3 regions of the Paenibacillus sp. 37 genome follow, and region 1 is predicted to be linked to each of the others. Evidence: riboswitches for the same ligand, from Rfam matches in the RefSeq annotation. Region 1 holds a riboswitch; each other region holds the start of a gene.

Region 1 (6,120 bases):
GTTAGTCGTGAAATGGGCCAACCGCATGGCGGTGAGCCTGGCCTTTGAGGCTGCTGTTGATAGCGCCGAAGGTGTCGGTGGTTATACGGACTCAAGTCTGTAATGTACCATCCTATGGGGAGGAAGATAACGCATGGTTTTTTCGCAAGAGGAAGTCGAAGCTCATCTGGGAAGGCTGGAAGGCTGGGAACTGGAAGAGGGACGGTGGATTGTACGTAAATTCGTGTTCTCCAACTACATGAAAGGGATTGCATTTGTGGATGAGGTCGCTGCGATCTCGGAAGCATTCAATCATCATCCTTTTATTACGATTGATTATACAACGGTTACGCTGCGTCTCACATCATGGGATGCGGGTGGTATCACATCTGTAGATATCAAGGAAGCAGGGCAATATAACGAAGCTTATGACAAAATGAGGTCGCAATAACGAGGTCGGTTATTATCACGCGGCCAGAAGTGAGTGAACTATATATGTCAGACTATAATCAGAAACAACCTCTTATTGCTGTCGTAGGCAGTCTCAATATGGATCTTGTGGTGAAGACAGACACGATTCCGGAAGAGGGAGAGACAGTGAGCGGTGAGGAGCTGCATTATCTCGCTGGTGGCAAAGGGGCGAACCAGGCTGTTGCCGCTGCGCGTCTGGGTGGACAGACTACGATGATTGGTGCGGTGGGATCGGACGGTTTTGGCGAACGTCTGCTACACAGTCTGACGGAAAGTGGTGCAGATGCCTCGCAGGTTCGCATCTTGGAAGACACGGTTACAGGGACGGCTTCCATTTGGCTCTCTCGGGGAGACAACCGGATTATCGTTATTCCTGGTGCAAATGGGCAAGTGGTGCCTGAGATGCTGGAAGAGGCGGATACGGTAAAAAGCCTGACTGCAGCCGCAGCGGTGCTGCTGCAGCTGGAGATCCCGCTGCCAGCGGTTACCCGCGCCGCCCAACTGGCGGCTGAAGGCAGCGCACTGGTGGTGCTCAACCCGGCTCCCGCGGTGCCGGGTCTGCCCCAGGAGCTCCTGCGGTGCGTCGACGTTGTCACGCCGAACCGCAGTGAGCTTGCCGTGCTTACCGGCCGGGATCATCTCCGGCCGGAAGACCTGGATGCGGCGGTCGCAGAGCTCGCCGCATCCCTCGGGGCCGCTGTCGTCACAACGCTCGGCCCCGAGGGGGCTGTGTACGCGGCAGCGCCTGGTGGCCGCGTACAAGCAGGGCGTGCCGGCGCATGCCGTGCGCCCGGCTACGCCGTAAGCGCCGTCGATACGACCGGCGCTGGCGATTGCTTCAACGGCGCGTTGGCAGTAGCCCTCGCGCGCGGTGAGACGTTGGACGCGGCCGTAGGCTTTGCCATGGGTGCGGCCGCGTTATCCGTGACGAAGCTCGGCGCCCAGTCCGGGATGCCGTTCGCACGTGAAGTGGAGGCCTTTCTGGACGAGCATGCGGCAGAGGCTTAATAATTGATATAACAAAGAGGCTCTTACTCTCCGAAAAGGGGATTAAGGGCCTCTTTGTTATGCGTGTGCAGAGATTATTTCTTCTCTGAAAGCCACATGGCGATATTTGCAATCTCTTCATCTTGCAGCTTGCCCTTGAAGGAAGGCATGCCACCTTTACCTTTGACAATCGTAGAATAGATCTTCTCCAGATCATCCTGGCTGCCGATGTTTGCCAGAGCAGGTCCTACGCCACCTTGAAGCTGATCCCCGTGACAGGAGATACAATTGGCTTTGACCAGTGCTTCAGCCTGTCCGGCATCCAATGTGACTTCCGGCATGGTTGGCTTGGCTTCTTCAGCCACTTCTTCTTTCCCTGGAAGCGTAAACATTAAAACAATAGCTAAAGCGCATGCTGCAAAAAATACTCCGCTCATGATCCATTTGTGCATCCCTTATGTCCCCTCCAGAATGAAAGATCATCTAACCTAAAACTATCCATATCATTATAACGGAACCTGTACTGACATCATAGCATTTTGTGGGAAAATTTTGAACTAATCACATAACAAGGCGCAAATTTAGTTGTTTTGCAAGAGATTCTAATCACGAGGCCCTTCATAAACCATACAGTGAAAGGGCTTTAAGCCGCTTGGGGTCTGTCGTTCGTATGTATCCTGGGTGACAAATCCACTCTTCAGATAGACTTGAATGGCACGAGCATTCCAAGTGAGCACTTCCAGATCGATCTCATTCTTCGGATTTCGGCGAATGGCTTCCTGTACAATGGCCGTGACAAAAGCTGTCCCTTGACCCTGACCACACAGCTCTGGATGCATGCCGAGGCCAATCCGGGTTACCCCTTGAAGTGGGAAGTATTGAGCAAATCCACATATACGATCGTTCTGATCCAGGACGATTGCATATTGCTCCTGTCGCAGCTGTGCATCTCCGAATTCCACTTCCAGAGCTTTCATCTGCTCCCAGGGGAGCCAGCTGTAGATATTGTAAGGCGGATCATACTGCCAACTGCAGATGAGCTCCGCATGTTCTTCTCGCATGGGTACAACGTGAAACGTCACAGGGGCTTCCTTCATACACTTGCATGCTCCTTTCCTTGAAACAGAACTCTTTGTCCACTCTACAAAAGTGATGTTCTTTTAGCAAGTCTTCCTTCCCCAGAAAAAAAATGAAACAAAAGTTCCGGTAATTTCGTTTATATTATAACGGGATGGGTAAAAACATCATAAGGGCACGGACGAACGAACGCAAAATGAACCTGTTGATGTCGTAGGATATACCCAGAGTATACCTTGCAACATGAATAAGGATTGAAGCACAAAAAAACCGCCGGATACATTCCTGCGGAGAATGTACCGGGCGGTTCTGTTATGCTTCTTGCTTCGTTCCAGTATGGTTAATGGTTACAGCATTATGTTGCTCAGCTTGTCCCTAGTCAAGGGCCAGTGATTCATATGCGTCCGTGCTCATAATCCGTTTCGCGCCAACATAACGATTGGCCCAATAGTTTTCACTCAATGCACTGATCGTAACGCCTTTGGAAGAAGAGGAGTGTGCAAACTTTCCATCCCCTACAAAGATTCCTACATGGGATACGCCTTTACCTGTTGTATTAAAGAACACCAGATCGCCAGCTCTCATTTCCATGCGGGATACGGAATCGCCCATGTCGAATTGGGAACTGGATTGGCGTGCCAAATCAATACCCAACTTGTCGAATACATACCGTGTAAATCCGGAGCAGTCAAAGCCGTTTAGCGTTGTTCCTCCACTTTTGTATGTAGTTCCCATTGCTGAATCAATTACTGTGTCCATCTTTGAATCTGCGAATGCGCTACCTGCACCAAGCGATAAAGCGAATGTGATGCTAAGTACAGCTGCGGTTAATTTCTTCTTGAACAAGAGATATTCCCCTTCCAATGCCTGCGAGGTTAGCTTAAGGATTCGGTTGAAGGTCCCCTATGATCCCTCTGTAGCAAGATCAATTCACCCATAACTGGTTCCCCCGCTTCCCAGGTGCCAGGAATTTGGCTGTGCTAGTTATGCACCTGCGAAATCAAGAAATGACGATTTAATTTTAAGTAGTTACAAATATGAATGTAAAGATTACAAAGTTGTTACTAAAAACTCACTGCGATTATTGTAACAGAGGAGTACGGATTTGGCAACGTTTAGCAACAAATTTAGCAAAAAAAACCTCGACCTTTGACGGGGAAAGGTTGAGGTTTGCCTATTTATAAGTACATATTAGGCCGTGAGTTTAACTTGTGATGGTAACAATTTTTAATCTATCTGCTCTCACCTTTGGATATTTTGGACTGCCATAATCGGAAATGGCTGCATATTTTCCACAGACTCAATAGACATCTGGCAAGTGGATACGTCTGTTGTAGTATAAGTCCGGTAAGTCCCGTTAATAACCATGAGGCTGAAGTGAATGCCCCAAAGACGAGCAGGTGTACTCCGCCCAGCAGGAGTGCAATGCCGATTACAGCGATGAGATGACGCAGTGCAATCCAGAGTGCTTTGAGGGTACCGTGAGCCCCGCCTTCTCCTTCTGGTGCCGAAACACCGAACTGCATGTAGAGTATGGCATGGTGGATGATCCAACCATATACAATCCAGGCAGCAACATAAGGTATACCAGGCAAAAGTAATTGAAGGGAATGAAAACCTTCCATGAGAATAGAGTAGAGCTTCGGTATGAGCCAGTAGGCGGGCAGAAGGATCAATAATGTACGTACGGTGTGTAGCAGCAGCATCGGTTTCCACAGATTTTTGATTCCGGGGACAAAGGGGATGCGCTCTTCTGTAGAATTAAAGTGCTGAAGTGAGTAGAGCAGTCCTGCCTGAATGAGGGGGCTGATCAACATGCGAACCAGCAGCATGCCCCCGAGAATCCATAGATAACGATGAACCTCCGGATGGGTAGACAGGTTAAGTTGACTTTCCATTTTGAACAAAAGTGTACTCAGCTCTCCCGCATCAGCATCTGGATAGCGCAGGAGCAGTGGGATGACCGCCGATTGTACCATTCGATAGAAGAAATATCCCCAAATGAGTTGATAGAGAAATAAGAGTGCGGCAATGAACATATGCTGACGGACGAGAAACCAGCCTTCACGTATTTTCGCTTTCACCGTTTCCACCTCACCATGACAGACCTCCGAATATGGCTTCTATTAGTTTGGTTACACTCATGCTCCAGCGGGACTTCGCCCGCTCATCCAGTCCGGATTTCAGGAAATTGTTCATATGGCGGTTCTCCAGCACGATCGAGTACAGGGGATCGGTCATGGCCCAGGATACGGGGGATGTGTGAGTTAATTTATAGGTGATGCGATCTTCTTTGCCATTCCATTGCTTAGTGAGGATATGCCCGTCTTCAAAAGCAATGCGAACAGGAACGGCGCTGTAATCACTCCCTTTTTTTGCGATCGTCACGGATGACTCGTACAATGTTTGACCGTCTTTCTGTACGGGCGTAACACGAATCTTCTCTACAGCAAAGTCAGCCATCCCGTTACCATAGACATATTGATCAAAATAATCAGACCAGGAAGTGCGGGTCACTTGTTCCACAACGTTCTGAAAATCAGCCGAAGTGGGATGTTTGAAGCGGTACTTCTTCACATAGGTAGAGAGAATGCGTTCCATCTTTTTGGCACCGACTTGGTGTTCGATACCAAGCAATACAAGCTTGCCACGTGTATAGACATTGGCTGCATACTCATTCTGTGAATCGAACTTCCAGGATTCTTGTGTTAAGGATGAAGGAGAAGTAATCAGTCCCGATTGTACCGGCAGATTTGGAATCAATCCGTATTCCTGCTCCATCAGTTTGTCTTCTGCATAAGAGGTGAACCCCTCATCCAGCCAGGCTTCCTCGAATTCGTTGCTGGCAACCATGCCGTAGAAGTACTGGTGTCCGATCTCGTGGACTACGGTACGTTCCAGGTCATAACCTGGCGTAGTATCATCGGCTCCAAAGGCCGTAACTAGTGTAGGGTATTCCATACCTCCAGCACCGTTCCCCGCTTTGGGTGGAACTACGATGGATAAGGTAGCATAAGGATATGGGCCAAACCATTTGCTATAATTGGCTAGAGCGGCCTTCGCGGCGTAGAAATAACGTTCTTTCAGATCCTGATGAGCTGGGTCCAGATATAACTTGATTCGTACACCAGGCACATTGGGTGCAGAGAAGGGTTCCTCGGCGTACACAAAATCGGGTGAGGCTGCCCAGGCGAAATCATGCACATCATCGGCATAGAATTGATAGACCTTTTCTCCATTTTTCACCACGGCTTGCTGCGTCGGAAATCCGGTAGCAGCCACTTTGTATGTTTCAGGCACCCGAATACGTACACTATATATACCGAAGTCGGCGTAAAACTCTGAGTTGCCATGGTACTGGTGCAGATTCCAGCCTTCCGTTGTTTGTCCACGCCTGCCTACTGGTTCATAGGCACTTAATTTGGGAAACCATTGACCTGCCATGACAAAATGATCAGCGGTTCCCATTCGTGCAAAAATCTTCGGCAGATTCACTTCAAATCTGGTGTGGAGCGTAATGCTTTCCCCGCCTTTGACGGGTTTGGGCAAGCGTACTTTAATGAGGGTGGTGTCCTTGATATTTCCGTCATCTGGTTGCACATACTG
Region 2 (6,120 bases), 2.2 Mb from region 1:
TACGTGAAGGAACCTGATGTCATCGGTGTGATTCCCAATGGATTTGATGAGAAGCGGTTTAAGCCGATTCCTCATGATAATGCGATACCACAACTGGTCACGGTATGTCGGCTTGTTCCGGCGAAAGGGTTGGATATTCTTTTCAAAGCCTGTGCGGAACTGAAGGGCCGAGGTCATGATTATGTGTTACATATTATTGGAGATGGACCGATTCGTCCTGATCTGGAAGAATTGGCACAGCGATTGGGGATCTATAATGAGACCATCTTTTATGGTTACACACTGCACCCTGAGGAATTCATGCCATTCTTTGATATTTTTGTACTTCCTTCACGGGCAGAAGCATTTGGTTCCGTCTTCGCTGAAGCGGCGCTGAGTTGTCTTGCCCTTGTGGGTACGGATGTAGGTGGTATACCGGAACAGATCGAGAACGGTAGCAATGGGTTGCTTGTACCGGCAGAAGATCCTTCTGCATTGGCTGAAGCGCTTGAAAAGGTGATGCTGGACCCGGCTTATCGTTATGAACTTGCCCGTTCAGCGTGTGAAAAAGCCAAAACACATTACTCGCTCGGCAGATCGGTCAATGAGTTGAAGAAGATGTATTTACAGTTTCCCAGCAAGGCCTAAAAGAGAGAGCAAAAAGTGCGAGCCGCTGTGCTAAACAGCGGCTTTTTTTTCATGCAAAAGGAAGGCGCATGAGTGATGAATTATGGTATGAAGCAAACGGATGCTCATATTCATGAAGTACATCACCATTTATATATTTTTGCGTCCACGGAAGGCACCCCAGCGGTTTAATACCAATTTGGCTGCCCAGAACAGTGCCAAACTTCCGAAGATAGGATAAAGGATGGATAGTAGAGAACTGAATCCAAACTGACTGAGTGAGTAACACAGCAGCATAATGGTTAATGTAATGAAACGGGGATGAATGCGTATATGTTGTCTGAGTTGCAAGGTCATGCCGTAGATATCGGCAACAAATGTACTGAATATTTCCATGAAAATAAGGGATACATATACAGATTGTACTGCCCATCCAAGTTGAAAGGCAATGCTGCCCATCGGAATTTCGAATTGGATGATGCCGGGCATCTGTGCTGACATGGCAAAATGAGCTGCCATCAGCATGAAACCTACGCCAATTCCACCCAATACTCCGCCCCACTTCAGCACATTCCGACTGCGAATCTGGTTGCCAACGGGCACAAGAACAGCTTGAGCTAACGCCAGATTGAACGAACTATACAACAATGGAGACAGCCATACTTGAATAGGGTTTGAGTCTGTCGTCAATGTGATGAATCGGGAAGCTCCTGGATGATGGATGGTACTAGTGATCATGAGCAGAGATAACAGCAGCATCATGGGCACGACGATGCTATTCATTTGAAGGATAGCCTGGATGCCCCGACCGAGAAGCAGATATGTCCCTACAAGTGTGACGATCAGACCGGTCTGATAATGCAAACCTAGATGTTCGACAAAGACGGAACCTGCTCCGGCAAGCATGACGCTGTTCACGCCAATGAGAATGAGAAGGGTCACCCAGGTGATCCATTTGCCCGCCTTGGGCCCGAATAAATGTTTGTTCAGGTCCTCATAAGAGCGGGACCCGGTATCGTGAGCGATCAGCATCATTTTGGTACCTAACCAGACAAAGAGCATGGTGGATAAGCCTATGGTGACGGTGGCCCATTTGCCATACTGGGTAAAAAACTGCAAAATTTCCTGCCCTGTAGCGAAGCCGGCTCCGACAACCGTTCCGATGTATGTAAATGCGATCTGCAGCACCCGAAATGCCTGTTTCATGTGTTTCCCCTCTCAGGCCCCTGTATAGTTTGGACATGCGGGTACCATGGTACAAGGTATGCTTGACCCACGAAAGTCATGACAATCGATAATGTGCTTTGGCTTGAATTGTGTCTCAATGACAGCCCCCAGGCAATTTCGCTTGAACTTATAGATAGATATATGATACTTTTACCTCATAGGATAGGCTTGGGAGGTCAAATCATGGAATTATTGAAACAACGAATTTTACAAGAGGGTGTTGTTATCTCGGATCAAGTATTAAAGCTGGATGGTTTGTTGAACCACCAGATTGATCCTGCATTAACGATGGAGATGGGACGTGAGTTTGCTGCCCGTTTTCGTGAAAGTGGAGTAACTCGGGTAATCACGGTAGAATCCTCAGGGATTCCGGTTGCGTTTGCCGCAGCCTATGAACTTGGGGTGCCCCTTGTATTCGCCCGTCGTAAAAAAACACTTCTAGCTGATCCTGATGCTTACTGTGAACGTGTACCGTCCTTTACCAAAGGAATTGTAACTGACATTATGGTATCCCGCGAGTTCATTCATGAGAATGACCGCATTTTGTTCATTGATGATATTATTGCCAATGGAGATGCGGCTCGTGGCGTCATCAAAATTATTGAGCGTTCTGGCGCGGAACTCGTCGGATTCGGCGTTGTGGTCGAGAAAAGTTTCCAGGCAGGGGCACGCACGATTCGTGAACAGGGTATTCCGGTGGAAGCCTTGGTACGCATTCGTTCCCTGAACGATGGAACAGTACAATTTGACGATAACGAAATGTGACATTTTAAAGGAATAGGGCCTATTTTTTGAACTATGCCTTTGCATGACCGCCGATTTCATTTATAATGGGGTTATGTTAGGGAGAGGAGGCAACACCATGGGGAACCAACCGGCAACAGAACAATTTTTTAATGATAAGCTGGCGGAATCGAAAGTTCATTTTGAACGTGCCCTAGATTGTAAACATACGGAATTCGATGACCTTTATCCCTATATGATTGAACATCCTCAATTTTTCTGGTACAAACGCTATGTTGCCTGGTCAGAATTACTGACGATTGTAGGCTTGTGCGAAGAGTTGTCCTTCTCTTGGAAAGAACAATTTACATCGCATCAAGTGGAGTACCTTGAAGAACGTGTGATGTCCGCCAAAGTGCTTGATTTTTGGTTCGAGAAGAACGACAGCAAAGAGCACGCACAGCGGTAACTTTCAGTCGGGACATAATTTCGAATGACATGACAGTCTAATACAGTCACGTGAGACCTAAATGACATTTCATTTAGGTCTCTTTTTGTAAATAAATTTGGAAAATAGGAGCCATGCGAATGATTAGTGATACAGAATTGGACGCCCTGCGTCTGTCAGGTGAGAAAGTTAGAGTAGTACGGGACGAGCTGGAATCGAACGATGTAACCGGGATTGTTGTTGCCTGGGATGGCGAGCAGGTACTTATCCGACGTCAGAATCGACGTGTAGTTAAGCTGGATCGCAGTTACAAATATCAGCTGTTCAGCGAGCCGCGCCAGAGTCCACTTAGTGAGTAATAGCTTATGATTATGGCAGAGCCATGAGCGTTTAAATGTTTGGAATTACCATGATATCTTGGCATAATTGGCTCACTCGGGAGAGAAGATAGGTACAGTGAGGAAGATCTGTAACTATAAGCCGAGAGGGTGTGCTACAAGCCATGACATTGATGAATGATAAAGTTCATGCCTACAAGGATCAGATTGGAGCATTAAGCGATGTACTGCCAGGTGTGGTGAAGTCGTATCATGAGTTTACCGGAGAATGTTTCCAACCTGGCGTGATTGATGCCAAGACAAAACAGCTAATTGCGCTTGGGATTGGATTATTCGCCAACAATGAGGTATGTACCTTCTACCATGTAGAAGAAGCCCGTGCCAAGGGAGCAACAGATCAGGAGATTATGGAGACCGTTGCGGTGGCCGGAGCTGTTGGAGGAGGACATGCCCTCTCTCAGGGTGCGATGCGAGTGCAGAAGGCGCTGAATTAGTAAGCGATGCAACATACATTTTTCTAAGTACAAAAAAGGCATCCGGTTAATAACCGATGCCTTTTTGTATGTGAATTACATTTTACCTAACATTTTATCATACATAAACTGTCCAGTTACCCGACGTGCTGTTACGTAACGATCATTGAAGTATGGATTCGATAACTTCGTGACGCTTACACCTTTACTGCTGGAGGCATGAGCGAATTGTCCGCCGCCGATATATACACCTGTATGTGAAATACCTTTGCCTGTTGTATTAAAGAACACCAGATCACCTGTCCGAACATTGCTCTTGGATACTGGCGTACCTGCTTTGGCTTGTTGCTGAGAAGTACGTGGCAATTCAATGCTGTATTTGTTGAAAAGATATCTCATAAAACCAGAACAGTCGAAGCCGGCTACAGTCGTGCCACCCCATTTGTAAGGAATACCTGTCATGTTGTTCACTACGGAGTTGATACTGCTTGCCTCTGTGCTTGTTGCCCCGGATGTAAATAATACAGCTGCTCCAAAAATGGAGATAATCAGTTTTTTCAAAATCAATGTTCTCCCTTCGATGCCTACGGAGTTAGCTAAGGGTTCGGTAGAAGGTTCCCTATATTTCCTATGTATAAGAATAATTCACCCAAATTGGTTCCCCCGTTTTCAAACATGAAACTCGGCAATGAATAATTAAGTTTTTGTAACTATTTGAAACTATATTGCATAAATGCGTAATTGTCAAACCTATTTAAAACCCTTCGTAATACCTCAATGTTAGCGGAATTAAGGTTTTTATATGAAAGAAGGGATCAAGTTTGGGTACCATTCATGACAAAAACGTCATTATTGGTTCGTTTAAGACGAATTTGGATAAATAAATAGGTTTGTCATGAGTTAAAAGAACTATCCCGTTATGTAGAATTAGAGAGATTATATTCATTAAGTTGCATATATTGACAAAAATCGATTTTTTGCATATTATCTGATTATCCAATCCACATATTGGATTAAAATTGATTTTATTATGCGATAATTACAAATAAAGGAGGTTTAAGGACGCGTTTCATAAGTAAAGTAGAAGTGGAAGATTTATAAAAACGAACATAGGAGAGTGTTACATTTGAAAGCGAAGAAAATAATTACTTTTGTCCTGGCATGTACGATGGTGTTCTCAGCAGTTGGAATGGCAGTTCTCCCTGTAGGGACGGTATCTGCTGCGGATGCTTCAGGTACTACAGCGAGTATTTCTGATATTTTGAAGAACCAGCTGCCGGATGGAGGTTGGAGAAAAGATTATAAACAGACAAGTGGAGAGTGGGCGAAGTCCACGATAGACAACAAGGCTACATACTCAGAAATTAGAAGATTGGCGAAGGAATTTAAAAAGACGAATGATCCCCGATACTCCACAGCTGCAATCAAAGGGATTAACTTTTTGATCAACATGCAGTATTCAAACGGCGGATGGCCACAAGTTTACCAAAGCTCCGGATATCACAAGCATATCACTTACAATGATGATGCCATGATTAACGTAATGATCATGCTGGATGAAGTAGCAGCACGCAAAGGTGATTTCTCGTTTATAGACAGCACACTTGCTAACCGTAGTAAAAATTCAGTTGCCAAAGGTGTGGAGGCGATTTTGAATACACAGGTCGTTTCAGGTGGTAAGCTGACAGCTTGGGGACAACAACATGATTCCAGTTCCCTTAAACCAGCGAGCGCAAGAATCTACGAAGTGCCATCGCTGACAGCTGGAGAGAGTGTAACGATTGTTAAATTTCTGAAAACCAGACCTGCTAACGCTAAAATTACCGCATCCATTAAAGGAGCGGAGGCTTGGTTTAACAAGGTGAAAATTACGGGGTACAAATATGAAAGAGCTAATGGAGATAGTAAAATTATCGCTGATTCCAAAGCAGCACCAATTTGGGCACGCTTCTATGAGATAGGAACAGATAAACCAATCTTTATTGGTCGTGACGGGGTAGTTAAATACAAATTAAGTGATATTGATAAAGAAAGAAGAGGCGGGTATGCATGGTATGGCAACTGGCCTTCCAAGCTGTAATTTGTAGTATGCTTCCGTTTTAATGAACCAAACTCTTAGTAGTTAAAGGTAAAGCCTGAATCGACATGGACGTCTGGTTCGGGCTTTATTGTTATTATTTTCAGTGTTGACATGATAGATTCCACATGATATATTATTTCTTGTCGCCGATATTGATCACGGAGATACAATATGCGGTCGTGGCGGAATTGGCAGACGCGCACGGTTCAGGTCCGTGTGGGCTAA
Region 3 (6,120 bases), 3.1 Mb from region 1:
TTAGTATTCCTTTAATTCGTTTCCATACACTCATGAGAATTACTCCTGTTCCTTATCTTATAAACAAGCTGCAATAATCAGTGCGCCCACGATATGTAAAGCGCCAGAGAACAATCCGTATCCTGTCTTCCCTTGTTGAATTCCTGTATCCAGATCCAGATTGGCCCATTTGCGAATCATAAAGTGTACAACACTCTCCAAAATCAACAAAATGATAAAGGATACAACGGAGACCAACAATGCTTCTCCAAGATGACCAGCCGTAGAAATGGACGTAGCGAGTACATACCCTTGTGCAAATAATTTCATAACCATCCGTGTAGTAACGGCCATATTGCCAGCCTTAACTTCAGCAAAATCCTTATATTTCGTGAACAGTGAATCTACATACATCAAGACAAACAGCAAAACCGAACCAGATCCGGTCCAGACCAGCATCGCCAAAATATTCAAATCCATTTACACAGCCCCCACATATCAACATGAACCGCATTTAAAAGCGAAGGAGAAATACTCTTCTCCTCCGCTGGTTAACCCTGCTGACAACCAAGGTATTAGTTCTTATTATCGTACTGTTTCATCAATGCTGCGAGTTCGTCTTCAACAGCCTGATCTTTACCCAACTTCTCGAACTCTTCATCCAAAGACTTGCCTTTGGAAGACATTTCGTTACTTGCTTCCGCCTGTGCTTCCATCTGCATCATTTTCTCTTCCATACGCTTCATACCAGCACTTGCAGTATCAGAACCAAACCCATTCAACGCTTTGTTGATTTCAGTTTGGGCTTTTGCTGCATTGTAACGTGCTACCAGTGTTTCGCGTTTGTTCTTCATTTGAGTCAGTTGCTTACGCATCTCGTCGAGCTTGCCACGCAGGTTATCTGCCGAAGCCTTGTTTTGGTCATAGCTGGTTTTGTACTCAACCATCTTCTCCTCAGCAGCCTTTTTCTCTTCCAGGGCACGTCGAGCCAAATCCAGATTCTGAGCACGTGCCGCCGTATGCGCCTGCTCTTCACGTTTCTTCACAAGAGCTTCCTGCTCTTCGAATAACTGCTTGAATTTCTTCTCAATGGCGATCTGTTGAGCTACTGCCTTCTCTGCATCTTCCAAATCCTCTTGCATGTCACGGATATATTGGTCCGTCATCTTGATTGGATCTTCCGCCTTGTCAATAATGGCGTTGATGTTAGACATGGTTAAATCACGCAAACGTTTGAAAATGGACATTATGTTATTCCTCCTAGTCGATATTACATCGTATATAAACATACATACGTAACAATCTACAACTCGTTTCAATTTTAGCAAATAAAATCAAAACATTCGATGGCTCTTATGTCAGGAAGACCGTTTATCTTTGTTCAGATGATCCTCCATCAACCTCTCTGCAGTCTGCACGATTTCGTCGATCTGCATCCGCGTGATGGAATCAAAATGAATACCCATGATCACCGTAACAGTTACTTTCAGCTGCAGAGCAGCCTTTCGGGCAAGCCGCTCACACAGTTCTTGTTCCTTATGCCCAGGAATATGTACCGTCGTCCCGCTGACGCGCTCATGATCCACGTAGAACGTAGCTACGGCGCCAATATGCGCCTTTCCTCCGGTAACGAGAAAAACCTTATCTTCTCCTGCTTCAATCACCTGTAAACGTATGGATTTCAAATCATATGTACTCATACCCATCCACCTATCCTTTTCTATATATGTTATATATGGAGGAATTATGGCTGTCATGAGCTAAATCGGCAATGAAACTTCTCACACTGCGCATATTTTATGGAACCCCCGGGTATACCAAGGAGAACGTCATTTTGGAAAAGGAGGCCGATATTATGCGCGTACGCCTCATTATGCTGATGGTTATCGTTATTTTTCTCGGAGGATATCATGCTCCAGTTTCAGCGCGGGAAGTTTCAAGCCCGCCAAGTGAATCAGTATCAGGTTCGGATTCTGCGGAAGAAGAACAACTGACATTGGGACAGTTACGTCAAAAATATGCCGATACGTTCAAAACCAATGGTCCTTCAACCAAGAAGGTTGCACTGACTTTCGATGATGTACCTGATCCACGGTTTACTCCACAAGTACTGGATGTATTGAAGAAATACAATGTCAGAGCTACATTCTTCATCGTGGGTAGTCGTGCTGAGAAACATCCGGATCTTGTGAAACGCATCGTTAAGGAAGGGCATATGGTTGGTAATCACAGCTACAATCATCCTGAATTCAGTAAACTGTCGATGAATGCCTTTCGCAAACAAATTTTACATACCGAGGATATTATTCGACGTTTGGCGGGATATACGCCCAAGATGATTCGGCCGCCTTATGGAGACATTAATGAAGAACAGCTGAGATGGGCTGCCAAACAACACTATAGCATTGTGAACTGGAACGTAGACTCCCTGGACTGGAAAGGCCTTTCAAAAGAACAGGTGAAAGATAACATCCTGTCTGCCGTGAAACCCGGCTCCATCGTTCTGCAACATGCTGGAGGCGGTGTAGGATCAAACCTGAACGGCACGGTTGAGGCTTTGCCTGAAATCATTGAAGAATTGCGTAATCGGGGATATGAACTGGTCACCTTGGACGAAATGTTGGGATTGCCAAAGGCCAAAGATTAGGATGACCGTGATACCAAATAATGAGAATATTAAAAGGGTGCTGTTCAATCGCGAATTAGCGACTGGCAGACACCCTGTTTGAATTCATTTTAAATGTTATTTTCTCTCTACTTCAGAATGTACAGCTCGATATCCTGAAAACCAAATGAGCTTACAGACTGTTTGCTACCCGGGATAAAGATATCAATCCGGTGACCTTTGATTGCACCGCCCACATCTCGCGCTGTGGCTACAAAAGCCTGTTTTGGCAATCCTGGATGGCTATGACCAGTTACCAGTACTTTGGTTCCGAGTGGAATTACACTAGGATCAACTGCAATCGTGCCCAGTTCAAGATCATTTCCGAAATAATCGACTGCACCCCAGCCTCCATTTTCAGACGGATCTGCAGAGTATGCCGTTGCTTTTACGTTCACAGCTTTGCTGTAATCGAATGTTTTACCCCAGGCTTGAACAACTTTGTTATCTGCGTTAACGTCCAAGCTCGCTGTAGTAACAGTCTTCGCTTGGGTCTTGCTCTCCGCTGCCGCAGCGGCTGCTACATTGTTTGACTTACCGGGAATCGTAATTTTCAAACCACCATAAATGTTGTAAGGCGAAATGTCGTTGTTTGCTTTAACTAACGTGTTAATTGCTACTCCGTATTGTTTCGATAAGGTGTAGAAGGTATCCCCCTCTTTGGCCACATGAACTGAATCGGCGTGAGCCGGAACGGCTTGAATGAGCATTGCTGTTGTCATTAATGCTACTGCTGTTTTGGCTATACGTTTCTTGTTAATCATGGTCTTCCTCCCTCATTGTGCCTGCGAAGTTAGTTGTCGGATTCGGATGAGGAGCCCACCCTATAGGTTCATCATTACATTTGAAACGATATGTACCCCTAATTCACCCCAAGCAGTGTGCTGTAGATCTTCCCCTGCACAATCTGCATCGTTACATCCCCCGCACTCCCTGTCCGGAAGTTTCGGCAGAGTTCAATATATCACAATTTTGTAACCTGAACTTGTAGTAATTCTTACCAAATGGTTTTAACATGTGTAAGCACGTGTAAGAATACTGAATACTCTAAAACTGTTGGGCGAGATGTCCCCTATATATTTGGTAACAGAATAGTTACTTTTCCGAATCCTATATTTGATTATTTTCAAACAAAAAATAGCGTCACCGACTCGAGGTCAGTAACGCTATTTAATCACTTCATTTAGAGTACTTTCGCAAGAAAATCACGTGTGCGTGAATTTTTCGGTGCTCCAAACACCTCATCAGGTGTTCCCTCTTCCACAATAACCCCGCCATCCATGAACAGGATCCGGTCTCCCACTTCACGTGCAAAACCCATCTCATGGGTTACGATGACCATCGTCATCCCGCCTTCTGCAAGACGTTTCATGACATCCAGTACCTCACCGACCATCTCGGGGTCCAATGCCGACGTAGGCTCGTCAAACAGCATGACATGAGGCTGCATGGCCAATGCTCTAGCAATGGCGATCCGCTGCTTCTGTCCACCGGACAGCTGATTCGGGAATGTATCTTTTTTATCATACAAGCCCACGGTATTAAGCAAATCAGCAGCAATTTTCTCCGCTTCCAGAGTGGATTGTTTCTTCACTTTAATCGGAGCAATCGTAATGTTTTGCTCTACCGTTTTGTGTGGGAACAGGTTGAAGTGCTGGAACACCATGCCCATTTTCTCACGAGTTGCGTTAATGTTATGCTTGGGGTCCGTGATTGACACGCCTTCAAAATCAATCTCTCCTGAGGTAGGCTGTTCCAGTAGGTTCAAACAACGCAAGAATGTACTTTTACCTGAACCGGAAGGACCGATGACCACGACAACCTCACCTTTGCCAATCGTCACGTTTATGCCCTTAAGCACATCGTTATTACCATAAGATTTGTGTAATTGTCTAACGTCTATCACTTGCACTCAACTTCCTTTCCAGTCGTCCCAGCAGCTTGGACAAAATGAACGTCATTACAAAGTAGATGGCTGCTGCAATCAAAAATGGACTCAATCCTTGGTACGTAATGTTTTTGACAACACTTGCCTGATACATAATATCCACCATACCGATAACGGAGATAATGGAGGATTCTTTAATGATAGTTATGAATTCATTACCAATCGCTGGTAATACAGCTTTGAAGGCTTGTGGCAATATGATATAACGCATCGCGGCGCCTCTTCCCATACCTAATGAACGCGCTGCCTCCAACTGACCACGATCCACACCTTGGATACCCGCACGGAAAATCTCCGCCAGATAGGCACCACTGTTGATTGAAAGTGTAATGATACCTGCCTGAAGTGCAGTGAAGTTAATGCCAAAGCTCAGGGAAAAACCATAGTAAATAATCATCAATTGTACCAGCATCGGTGTGCCACGGATCACTTCAACGTAAGCTGTACCGATCCAGCGCAAGATTGCAGCGTCATGCAAACGGAACAAACAGATGATCAATCCAATAATTACCCCGAAGATAACCCCAAGTGCAGACAACAGAAGTGTGTATCCTACACCTGTAGCATAGAAACTTTTATATTCCCAGAATACTTGGAAAATATTTTGTGATTTGTTCGCTTTATCCGCCATTAAGAGGCTGGCGTCCGTCACCATCTGATTGATTTTATCTTCACTTTTCAATCGCTCCAGTGTTCCATTTACTGCAGCTAGCAGCTCGGTATTACCTTTGCGAATCCCGATTGCCGCTTCTGCTTGCTCTTCGTCCGGAACAGCAGCAGCAAGTCCAATGATATCGTCCAGATAACCTGCAGCAACGGTATCTTCAACGATTGCCGCGTCAATGCGTTTTGTTTGCAGTTGAAGCACAATATCCGAGATTTTATCAAGCGCAGTAAGCTTCGCTCCTGGAATACTCTGTCCGATCGTTTCCTGAATGGAGCCTTTCTGAACGCCAATTTTCGCATTTTCAAGTTCTGCCATGGTTGGATATTTGTCTTTATCCACATTGCGAACCATAATCACTTGTTTTGATTTATAATAGGTGTCGGAAAAATCGATACTTTTCTTCCGCTCATCCGTCGGCGTCATACCTGAAATTACCAGATCAACACGCCCGCTCTGCAATGAAGGCAGAAGACCGTCGAAGCCCATATCCTCAATCACAAGTTCTGCGCCAAGATCTTTGGCAATCTCTTTGGCGATCTCAATATCGAAACCGACGATTTCATCTTTGCCATTAATCACTTTATGGAATTCATAGGGTGCAAAATCGGCACTTGTACCGAGCACCAGCTTTTTACTGCTTGAATTGTCTGTAGTCCCACTTGCAAGTGCCACAGGAACGGCAGTTGTCAGCAGAACGACAAAGGTCAGCAGCATTATGGTGTAACGACTTATTAATTTCAACCTTGTTCTCTCCCCTTACAATACTTTGTATGCTTCTCATGTTGATGACTGAGTCATTATAAAGTACAATGCATGATTATGCAATGCATTTTGGCATTACAAATCTTGACTTGTTTCTGA

What was found. Region 1 has a riboswitch for cyclic di-AMP ahead of F0220_RS00520 (C40 family peptidase). Riboswitches for the same ligand answer to the same signal wherever they lie in the genome.
Region 2: linked by a shared signal. The riboswitch ahead of F0220_RS10485 (C40 family peptidase) and the one ahead of F0220_RS00520 (C40 family peptidase) in region 1 are both predicted to bind cyclic di-AMP.
Region 3: linked by a shared signal. The riboswitch ahead of F0220_RS17570 (3D domain-containing protein) and the one ahead of F0220_RS00520 (C40 family peptidase) in region 1 are both predicted to bind cyclic di-AMP.

Annotation. Positions count from the first base shown of each region.
Region 1 covers NZ_CP043761.1:106,487-112,606, forward strand. The annotation lists gene F0220_RS32765 (hypothetical protein) at 1-103, shown strand, start outside; gene F0220_RS00500 (4a-hydroxytetrahydrobiopterin dehydratase) at 134-430, shown strand; gene rbsK (ribokinase) at 475-1,458, shown strand; gene F0220_RS00510 (c-type cytochrome) at 1,533-1,889, opposite strand; gene F0220_RS00515 (GNAT family N-acetyltransferase) at 2,040-2,534, opposite strand; gene F0220_RS00520 (C40 family peptidase) at 2,890-3,360, opposite strand; cyclic di-AMP (ydaO/yuaA leader) riboswitch at 3,364-3,501, opposite strand; gene F0220_RS00525 (hypothetical protein) at 3,747-4,598, opposite strand; gene F0220_RS00530 (M1 family metallopeptidase) at 4,609-6,120, opposite strand, start outside.
Region 2 covers NZ_CP043761.1:2,303,387-2,309,506, forward strand. The annotation lists gene F0220_RS10455 (glycosyltransferase family 4 protein) at 1-627, shown strand, start outside; gene F0220_RS10460 (YkvI family membrane protein) at 757-1,812, opposite strand; gene F0220_RS10465 (xanthine phosphoribosyltransferase) at 2,017-2,598, shown strand; gene F0220_RS10470 (hypothetical protein) at 2,696-3,025, shown strand; gene F0220_RS10475 (hypothetical protein) at 3,145-3,363, shown strand; gene F0220_RS10480 (carboxymuconolactone decarboxylase family protein) at 3,507-3,836, shown strand; gene F0220_RS10485 (C40 family peptidase) at 3,912-4,376, opposite strand; cyclic di-AMP (ydaO/yuaA leader) riboswitch at 4,382-4,513, opposite strand; gene pelA (pectate lyase) at 4,933-5,895, shown strand; tRNA gene F0220_RS10495 (tRNA-Leu) at 6,069-6,120, shown strand, end outside.
Region 3 covers NZ_CP043761.1:4,105,929-4,112,048, forward strand. The annotation lists gene F0220_RS17545 (DUF4178 domain-containing protein) at 1-34, opposite strand, end outside; gene F0220_RS17550 (DUF350 domain-containing protein) at 58-459, opposite strand; gene F0220_RS17555 (PspA/IM30 family protein) at 555-1,226, opposite strand; gene F0220_RS17560 (prenylated flavin chaperone LpdD) at 1,338-1,679, opposite strand; gene F0220_RS17565 (polysaccharide deacetylase family protein) at 1,835-2,626, shown strand; gene F0220_RS17570 (3D domain-containing protein) at 2,734-3,408, opposite strand; cyclic di-AMP (ydaO/yuaA leader) riboswitch at 3,411-3,606, opposite strand; gene F0220_RS17575 (amino acid ABC transporter ATP-binding protein) at 3,828-4,550, opposite strand; gene F0220_RS17580 (ABC transporter substrate-binding protein/permease) at 4,537-5,973, opposite strand.